DNA from 3 places in the Enterobacter sp. C3_dUdeg genome. Region 2 is predicted to be linked to each of the others. Evidence: riboswitches for the same ligand, from Rfam matches in the RefSeq annotation. Region 2 holds a riboswitch; each other region holds the start of a gene.
The links. Region 2 has a riboswitch for thiamine pyrophosphate ahead of thiB (thiamine ABC transporter substrate binding subunit). Riboswitches for the same ligand answer to the same signal wherever they lie in the genome.
Positions count from the first base shown of each region.

Region 1: linked by a shared signal. The riboswitch ahead of thiM (hydroxyethylthiazole kinase) and the one ahead of thiB (thiamine ABC transporter substrate binding subunit) in region 2 are both predicted to bind thiamine pyrophosphate.
Region 3: linked by a shared signal. The riboswitch ahead of thiC (phosphomethylpyrimidine synthase ThiC) and the one ahead of thiB (thiamine ABC transporter substrate binding subunit) in region 2 are both predicted to bind thiamine pyrophosphate.

Region 1 covers NZ_BAAKFX010000001.1:224,420-227,694, forward strand. The annotation lists gene AC27FC_RS01005 (YadA C-terminal domain-containing protein) at 176-1,051, opposite strand; TPP riboswitch at 1,683-1,779, shown strand; gene thiM (hydroxyethylthiazole kinase) at 1,815-2,585, shown strand; gene thiD (bifunctional hydroxymethylpyrimidine kinase/phosphomethylpyrimidine kinase) at 2,582-3,275, shown strand, end outside.
Region 2 covers NZ_BAAKFX010000003.1:140,944-144,218, reverse strand. The annotation lists gene thiP (thiamine/thiamine pyrophosphate ABC transporter permease ThiP) at 1-1,062, opposite strand, end outside; gene thiB (thiamine ABC transporter substrate binding subunit) at 1,038-2,021, opposite strand; TPP riboswitch at 2,053-2,153, opposite strand; gene sgrR (HTH-type transcriptional regulator SgrR) at 2,190-3,275, opposite strand, start outside.
Region 3 covers NZ_BAAKFX010000008.1:6,926-10,200, forward strand. The annotation lists gene nudC (NAD(+) diphosphatase) at 1-772, opposite strand, end outside; gene AC27FC_RS16710 (Rsd/AlgQ family anti-sigma factor) at 868-1,365, shown strand; TPP riboswitch at 1,420-1,531, shown strand; gene thiC (phosphomethylpyrimidine synthase ThiC) at 1,610-3,275, shown strand, end outside.

The DNA of each region.
Region 1 (3,275 bases), on a different contig from region 2:
TAATAGGAGACGTACATCATGCCGATCCAAATACCGACGCCAATGAGCATCAGATACAGGGTCGCTGAAATAATGATATGTCTGAGCATGTTTTTTCTGTCATCGCTATTCTTGCCGGAGGCAAGCAGGTTATTAACGTAATGGCGCCGGTTAATAATGCTTAAGTTCTATTTCGTTAAAAGCCCATTCCGACGCCAACTGACGCTCCCATATTATTGGCGGTATCATCAGAGAAGCTCACTTTCGCGATCACATGTGAACTAAAGTTAACGGATGCCCCAACGGCTAGGGCGCTTTCACTATTGAATGTGGCTCCGCCAGCAGAGAACATAACATGCTGATTCGTTTGTACCTGCGGTAATCCAGCCATCGCCATGGCACCTGAAATACCGGCATTAGCTTGCTTCTTATTATTATCTACTTCATCGTGCAGTGATTTAAATTGCTGGTTGGTATTGTTATTCATTGCCTGTAACGTCTGTTTCGTTGCCAGCAGATCCTGTGCGGTGGCGGTAACTGCCTGGGTATTATTAGCCACTTTAGTTTGTGTTGCTGCGTCTACCTGCATGTGCGTCACGGTGGTCGTCACGCCATCTTTGCCATCTACGCCGTTAGTGGGTTTAGGGGCATTTTCCAGGCTATCAAGACGGTTATCTTGCACTTTGTTAACGTTTCCCATATTGATAATTTCTGTGCCGTTCGTCATAACGCCCTGTAAAGCCGCATCGCTTTTTTGATTGGCGGTATCTGCAAGCGCGCCAGCAAGCAAGGCTTTTTGGTAAGCGTCATTTGTGGCTTGCTCAATAACCAAAACACCTAATTTAGTGGATTGAAGGTCGCTATCCACCTGCGTTAAGCGATTTTCAGTTGAGAGATCGCGAGCAATACTATCGGCCCTGTTTTGCGTAATTTGGTCTTGATGGTCATTCACAATATCTGTGATTGATGCGTCATCCCAAACGGCAGCAGCAGCGTTGGTAATATTCATGGCGCTACCGGCGACCACCCCAAATATAAAAACAGAAATAACAGATTTATTGAAAAGTTTCATTCGAAGGACTCACATCATTAACGTATTAAAAAACAAAATTAAGCAGAACAGTTTTGGCTTTAGTGGTATGTGGATATCTGTATTTCCATATCTCAATACAGGATATTCAATGCTCGGACCTTTTTTAGTGGCGTGAATAAACTATCGATTAAACCCAAATCGATGATTTTGATCTAAATCATAAATGATATGAATAAATGAAAGGGCAGGGTGCGGTATCGAGGAGGTTTATTTAATGTATACATTAACTTATGGATTATGCGATAAATCAAGGGAAGCGTTAAGCTATTGATCAAAGTACAAATGTTTAATAGAGTTAAATAAATTAATACTTTCTTATTCTTTCATGCGAAAGAAGTTTATCTATCTTATAAAAGCGGAATGAGCGTGTAATAAAAAATAAAAATAATAGTCTCAGCAAAAGTACGTAATAAAGTTTTTCAATAACGTATTAACAATTACTGAACCAGAATTAACTAAAGCGTAATAAATATAGGCAAATGACGGGAAAGAGCGCCTGGAGATTTCCGCGGTGACAACGGCGTGATAAATCGAAACTTCTTGCGCCTGGCCTGGGGCCGCGGTTACACTACATAACGTTAATGAGTTTCATAACTCGCTGTTTTAAAAGTATTTTGACTCGGGGTGCCCTTCCTTGTGAAGGCTGAGAAATACCCGTATTACCTGATCTGGATAATGCCAGCGTAGGGAAGTCAGATGCCTTCCCGGTCATCGCTTCTTCACGCAAGGCAGGAGCGAACCCATGCAGCCTGACCTGCTCGATTTACACGTTTTACACCACTTCCGAACCCGTTCTCCACTGACCCACTGTATGACCAACGATGTCGTACAGACCTTCACGGCCAACGTTTTGCTGGCGCTTGGCGCATCACCCGCGATGGTGATTGAGGCCGAAGAGGCTGAACAGTTTGCCGGCATCGCCGATGCGCTGCTGATTAACGTTGGCACGCTGACCTCGCCGCGCGCCCAGTCGATGCGTCGGGCAATAGAAAGTGCGGTGGCGGCAGGCAAGCCCTGGACGCTGGACCCGGTTGCTGCGGGCGCCCTGACGTTCCGCACCCGTTTTTGCCATCAAATCCTTGCCCTGAAACCGGCCGCCATTCGCGGCAATGCCTCCGAGATTCTGGCCCTTGCCGGAATGAGCGCGGGCGGGCGCGGCGTCGATACAACCGATACCGCAGCCAGCGCGGTGCCTGCTGCGCAGGCGCTGGCGCGCCAGACCAATGCCGTTGTGGTCGTCACCGGTGAGGTGGATTACATCACTGACGGGCAACGCACCCGCACGGTAACGGGCGGCGATCCGTTGATGACGCGCGTAGTGGGAACGGGATGCGCGCTTTCTGCCGTTGTGGCGGCGAGCTGCTCGCTGCCGGGCGACCGGATGGATAACGTCGCTGCCGCCTGCGGATGGATGAAGCGGGCCGGAACGGTGGCCGTTGCGCAGTCACGTGGGCCTGGCAGTTTTGCCAGCGCGTTTCTGGATGCGCTCTATACGCTGGAGGAGCAGGCATGAAGCGGATTAACGCCCTGACCATTGCCGGCACCGATCCCAGCGGCGGCGCGGGTATCCAGGCCGATCTCAAAACCTTCTCGGCCCTTGGCGCGTACGGCTGCTCGGTCATTACCGCGCTGGTGGCGCAAAACACGCGCGGCGTGCAGTCGGTCTACCGTATTGAGCCGGATTTTGTTGCCGCACAGCTGGATTCGGTGTTCAGCGACGTCCGCATCGATACCACCAAGATCGGCATGCTGGCCGAGACGGACATTGTGGAAGCGGTGGCCGAGCGGCTTAAGCGCTATCAGGTGCAAAACGTGGTGCTGGATACCGTCATGCTGGCAAAAAGCGGCGATCCGCTGCTCTCCGCCTCCGCCGTGGAGACGCTGCGCAATAAGCTGTTACCGCAGGTGGCGCTCATTACGCCCAATCTGCCGGAAGCCGCCGCGCTGTTAGGCACATCGCATGCGCAAACTGAACGCGAGATGAAAGCGCAGGGAAACGCGCTGCTGGCGATGGGCTGCGGGGCGGTGCTGATGAAGGGCGGTCATCTGGATGACGCTGAAAGCCCGGACTGGCTCTTTACCCGCGACGGCGAAGTACGCTTTACCGCGCCGCGCGTGCAGACCAAAAACACCCACGGCACGGGCTGCACGCTCTCCGCCGCGCTGGCGGCGCTGCGCCCGCGCCATGAAGGCTGGGCCGATA
Region 2 (3,275 bases):
CCACAGCAGCATCATGGTTAGCACGACGCACAGTAACCCTGCCGCCAGCGCGATACGCAGCGAGGTCCATGTCGCCTGCCAGAGGACGGGCTGTTGCAGGACGGAGATGAGATTGAGGTTCAGTCCGTCAACGATAACGGCCATTAGCGGCGGCAGCAGAAGCAGGAGCGCCAGCGCGATCAGGATAAAATCGGTAACGCGGCTGTGCAGGCTGTCCTGCGGATCGCGCCAGCCGGTTATTTGATTACTGCCAGCAGGAATGGCTTTACTCAGCCGCTGGCTCAGCAGCACCAGCACAAGGCAGCACGCCATCTGCACCATCGCCAGCAGCGCGGCGCGACCGGGATCGTAGTCGTAACTCAGCGCCTGGTAAATCGCCAGCTCAATGGTGGTGGCCTGCGGCCCGCCGCCGAGCGACAGCACGGTGGCAAAGCTGGCAAAGCAGAGCATAAAGATTAACGCCGCGACGGGCGGGAGCTGGCGGCGCAGCCATGGCCATTCGACAAAGCGGAAGAACGACACGCCGCGCATGCCGAGCTGGGCGGCAATCTGGCGCTGCTCGCCGGGAATGTTCTCCAGCGCCTGCAAAAAGAGGCGCGTTGCCATCGGCATATTGAAAAACACGTGTGCGAGCAGAATGCCCTGCAGTCCGTAAGGAGAGAATGACCATTCCAGACCAAGCTGGCCGAACAGCGAAGCCAGCCAGCCCTGACGACCGTAAACGCTGAGGATCCCAAATACCGCCACCAGCACGGGCAGGATCAGCGTCATGGCGCACAGGCGCAGCAGTGCCAGCCTGCCGGGAAAACGGCGCCGATACAGGGCGCGCGCCAGAAAAATAGCCGGGAGCACCGACAGCAGGGCTGAGAGCGACGCCTGCCAGAAGGAGAAACGGATAACGTGCCAGAGGTAGCTGTCGTGCCAGAGGGCGAGCAGGTCGCTCTCTGGCGCGTTGAACCACAGTGCAAGAAAAGCCCCCAGGCTGACCGCCACCATCACTGTGGCGGCGAGCAGCCCGGGAAGTAACCAGCCGGGAATCAACGGCTGACGGCGCGTTGCCATTCACTTACCCATGCTGCACGCTGCGCGGCGACCTGCTGCGGCGTAAACTCCAGCGAGGTTTTTGGTTTGGTCAGCTGCTCGAAACCTGCGGGCAGCGCAACGTTCGTGACCGGATACATCCAGTTGCCTGCGGGAATCGCATTCTGGAACGCCGGTGAAACCATAAATTTCAGGAACTTCTCGGCCAGCTCCGGCTGCTTGCTGGCGGCGGTACGCGCGGCGACTTCCACCTGCAGATAGTGCCCTTCAGCAAAATCAGCGGCAGCATAGTTATCTTTCTTCTCGGCGATGATGTGGTAGGCCGGAGAGGTGGTGTAGCTCAGCACCAGATCGCTTTCACCTTTCAGGAACAGGCCATAGGCTTCGCTCCAGCCTTTGGTGACGGTGACGGTTTTGGCGGCCAGTTTCTGCCACGCCTCCGGCGCTTTATCCCCGTAAACCTTTTGCATCCACAGCAGCAGGCCCAGGCCTGGCGTACTGGTGCGCGGATCTTCATAAATCACGCGCCATTTCTGGTCACTCTCAACCAGCTCTTTCAGGCTCTTCGGCGGGTTTTTCAGCTTATTTTTGTCGTAAACAAAAGCAAAGTAGCCATAGTCGAACGGAACAAAGGTGTCGTTTTTCCAGCCGCCCGGCACGTTAACGGCCTCTGCCGCTACGCCGCTTTTGGCAAACAGTTTGGTTTGCGAGGCGGCTTCCAGCAGGTTGTTATCCAGCCCGAGCACCACGTCGGCCTTGCTGTTTTTCCCTTCCATGCGCAGACGGTTGAGCAGTGATACGCCATCTTCCAGCGCCACGAACTTCAGCTCGCAGTTACAGTCAGCTTCGAAGGCTTTTTTAACCACCGGGCCAGGGCCCCAGTCGGCAGAGAAGGAGTCATAGGTGTAGACCGTCAGGACGGGCTTCGCAAAAGCAGGCAGCGCAAACAGCGCCAGCAGGGGGAGAACTTTTTTTAACACTTTGCACCTCAAGGTTGAGTGGCAAAGGATTTTGAGAGACAGCCTCAAATCCCTTCGCCGGCGTTATCCGGATCAGGTTCGACGGGTATTATCTCAGCGCACATCTGTGATGCAGCACCCCGTTGAGAACGGCGCTATTGTAATGATTTGGTGAATATTACGAAAGCGTTATGGCTCCGGCGGCGCAAACCAGGCGGATTTAAAATCAAACCAGCCCAGGGTGTTCATCCGCAGGCCGCGCATGCTGCGCTGGCCCTGGATCATCAGCCAGTGGTGAATCAACGGTACGATCGCCTGCTCGGCCAGCAGCTGCTGGCACCACGCTGCAAGATTCATTTCGCCCGCGCGCCACAGGGCGGCATCCTGCTGCCAGTCACGGTCGATGCAGTGCTGGATCAGCGGGACTTCATACAGATGCGAGAAAAGGGAAAAATCGAGCGGCAGGGTAAAGTTGGCGCTGTTGAGCCAGATATCACTGGCGATCTCCCCCTGATGCCATTCGTCATAGTCCACTTCCCTGACCTCTAACGTGACCCCCTCGGCTGCCAGCAGCCGGGTCATGATTCTGGCGATAAAACGATGCTCCACGTGTTCGCGGTAGTAGGTCAGGGTGATGGACTCCAGCCCTGCGGGTTTGTCGCAGTGCACCGGGCGGGCGTGGTGCCAGCGCGGAAGCAGGCCGTACGCCGGGAACCAGTATGTCTGGTACTGCTCTTCCGCATGGTAAATCAGATTGGAAGGGGACAAAACGTGGCTAACCCACTTGCGGACGGCCTGGTTTGCCCCACGGTGGGTGCGGCGGTCAAACAGGAGATAGTAACACCCTTCCTCGAGGCGACTCTCCACGGCTTTTTCTCCCGTGGTGGGGCCTTCCAGCGTCAGCCCGCAGCTCAGGTCTTCATTGAGATCCGGTAATACCCAGACGTTCACTTCGTCGATCAGCGCCCGATAGCCAAAGTAGTCGTCGAACGCGCGGATTTTCAGCTGATTGCTGTTATTGCGGGACACGGAGTAGGGCCCGGTGCCAATCGGCAGGCTGGCAAAATTGTTCATTGATTCCCACTCGCCGGGCAAAATCATCGACGGCACGTAGCCCAGCAGCCAGGGAAGCCACTTATCCTGCTGCGACAGCTCAATATCCAGCGTCCAGGCCGTGGGCGAGTGGATGCGGGAGATATGCGAGTAGAGCGGTAGCCTGCGGGCACGTTCCAGGGAGGCGATGACGTCGTGCATTTCCAGCTCGCGGCCGTGGTG
Region 3 (3,275 bases), on a different contig from region 2:
ACTCATACTCGGCCCGACACATCGCCACGGTATCTTCTATCAGCCGACGTGCCACGGTGCCCGGCGGAGGCAACAGCGGTAGATCGTCGTAGCGATACCAGTTTGCTTCCAGCAGCTCTTTCTGGTCGATAACGATCTCGCCGCTGTCGTATTCGGCCATAAATGCCGTCATCAGAGACTGCGGGAACGGCCACGGTTGGGAGGTAACGTAGCGCAGGTTCTTCACTTTGATCCCGCTCTCCTCCATCACCTCGCGCGCTACCGCCTGCTCCAGCGTTTCGCCCACCTCGACGAAGCCGGCCAGCACGGTGTGAATGCCGTTGCGATGGCGGGTATGCTGCGCCAGCAGGATGGAATCCTCCCGGCGGATAGCGACGATAATGCACGGCGCAATCTGCGGATAGTAGCGTTCGCGGCAGTGGCTGCAGAGCATCGCCCACTCGGTTTTGCTCGGACGCATGGTATGACCGCAGTAGCCGCAGTATTTATGCGAGCGGTAAAACTCAGAAAGCTGCACGCCGCGCCCCGCCAGCTGGAACAGCCCCACGTCCAGATCCAGCACCTGGCGCACCGATCCCATATCCTGGCGGCGGGGCTGTTGGATCAACCACACCGGCTCACCCTGCCACTCGCCGATCTTCAGCGCAGGCTGGCCGACGAGATCGAACGCCTCAGCTGCACCGTAGGGGATTTCCCCGGCAGGAAGCCATAATTTTTGTTCGTGACTGACGATCCACCAACCAAGATCTGATTTTTCAATAATACGATCCATATCTATTGCACTACCTTCGCTTCACTGACATGTTGTTAGCATTGTGGTTACATTCTGGATAAGCAGATTCAATCCTACATTTTGCGGAGTCGACCATGTTAAACCAGCTGCAAAGCCTGACTGAGCGCGTTAGAGGAAATAACAAACTGGTGGATCGCTGGCTACATGTACGCAAGCATCTACTCGTGGCTTATTACAATCTGGTCGGTATTAAGCCTGGCAAAGAATCGTTTATGCGACTGAATGAAAAAGCGCTGGATGATTTTTGTCAGGGCCTGGTCGACTATCTGTCCGACGGCCATTTCAATATTTATGAACGCATTATCCGCGAAATGGAAGGGACAACGCCGTATTTAGCGGCCAGCAAGCTCTATCCCCTTCTGGAAGCCAACACCCAGCAGATCATGGATTACTATGATTCCGCGCTCGAGAACGCTATCGACCACGATAACTATCTTGAGTTTCAGCAGGCGCTATCCGACCTCGGTGAAGCGCTGGAAGAGCGATTCACGCTGGAAGATAAGCTGATCGCCCTCGTGCTGGACAACGATTTGAACATCAGTAACGAAGAGAACGTCGCGCGCCCTGCTTGAGTTCTTCACCGTTAACGAGTAATTTACAACCATTCGCCCCTCTCACGAGGGGGATTTTTCTTGTCGGAGTGCCCAGCGCCTGAAAGCGCGGGCTGAGACCGTTAATTCGGGATCCGCGGAACCTGATCAGGCTAATACCTGCGAAGGGAACAAGAGTCACACTGCTGTTGTATCGCCTGAGGGCGATCCTCTCTTGCTTCATCCGTCGTCTGACAAGCCATGTCCTTCACTTTTGGAATGAGCTATGTCTACTGCAAAACTGACCCGCCGCGAACAGCGCGCACAGGCCCAACACTTCATCGACACGCTGGAAGGCACCGCTTTCCCGAACTCGAAACGCATCTACATTTCCGGCTCGCAGGCCGATATCCGCGTCCCAATGCGCGAAATTCAGCTTAGCCCGACGCTTATCGGCGGCAGCAAAGATAACCCGCAGTATGAAGACAACGAAGCCGTGCCGGTATATGACACCTCCGGTCCTTACGGCGATCCTGATGTTGCCATCAACGTCCAGCAGGGTCTGGCTAAGCTGCGCCAGCCGTGGATTGACGCGCGTAACGACTGCGAAGAGCTGAGCGTCCTGAGTTCTGCGTATACCAAAGAGCGCCTGGCCGACGACGGCCTGGACGAGCTGCGCTTTACCGGCCTGCTGACGCCAAAACGCGCTAAAGCGGGCAAATGCGTGACCCAGCTGCACTACGCGCGCCGGGGCATCGTCACGCCGGAGATGGAGTTCATCGCCATTCGCGAAAACATGGGTCGCGAGCGCATCCGTAGCGAAGTGCTGCGCTATCAGCATCCGGGTGAAGGCTTTGGCGCTCGCCTACCGGAGAACATCACGCCGGAATTTGTGCGTGACGAAGTGGCCGCAGGCCGCGCGATTATCCCTGCTAATATCAACCACCCGGAATCCGAGCCGATGATTATCGGCCGCAACTTCCTGGTGAAGGTCAACGCTAACATCGGTAACTCGGCCGTCACCTCCTCCATCGAAGAAGAGGTGGAGAAGCTGGTCTGGTCCACGCGCTGGGGCGCGGACACGGTAATGGATCTCTCCACTGGCCGCTATATTCACGAAACCCGCGAATGGATCCTGCGTAACAGCCCGGTACCGATTGGCACCGTACCGATTTATCAGGCGCTGGAAAAGGTCAACGGCATCGCCGAAGACCTTACTTGGGAAGCGTTCCGCGACACGCTGCTGGAGCAGGCCGAGCAGGGCGTGGACTACTTCACCATTCACGCGGGCGTGCTGCTGCGCTACGTGCCGATGACCGCGAAGCGTCTGACCGGCATCGTCTCGCGCGGCGGTTCCATCATGGCGAAGTGGTGCCTGTCCCATCATCAGGAAAACTTCCTCTACGAACACTTCCGCGAAATTTGCGAAATCTGCGCCGCGTACGATGTCTCTCTGTCGCTGGGCGACGGCCTGCGTCCGGGCTCTATTCGCGACGCGAACGACGAAGCGCAGTTTGCCGAGCTGCACACGCTGGGCGAACTGACCAAAATCGCCTGGGAGTATGACGTGCAGGTGATGATTGAAGGCCCGGGCCACGTGCCGATGCAGATGATCCGCCGCAACATGACCGAGGAGCTGGAGCACTGCCACGAAGCACCGTTCTATACCCTGGGGCCGTTGACCACTGATATTGCGCCGGGCTATGACCACTTCACGTCGGGCATTGGCGCGGCGATGATCGGCTGGTTCGGCTGCGCCATGCTCTGCTACGTAACGCCGAAAGAGCACCTCGGCCTGCCAAACAAAGAGGACGTGAAGCAGGGGCTGATCACCTACAAAATTGCCGCCCACGCGGCGGATCTGGCCAAAGGCCACCCGGGCGCGCAAATCCGCGATAACGCCATGTCGAAGGCGCGCTTCGAATTCCGCTGGGAAGACCAGTTCAACCTGG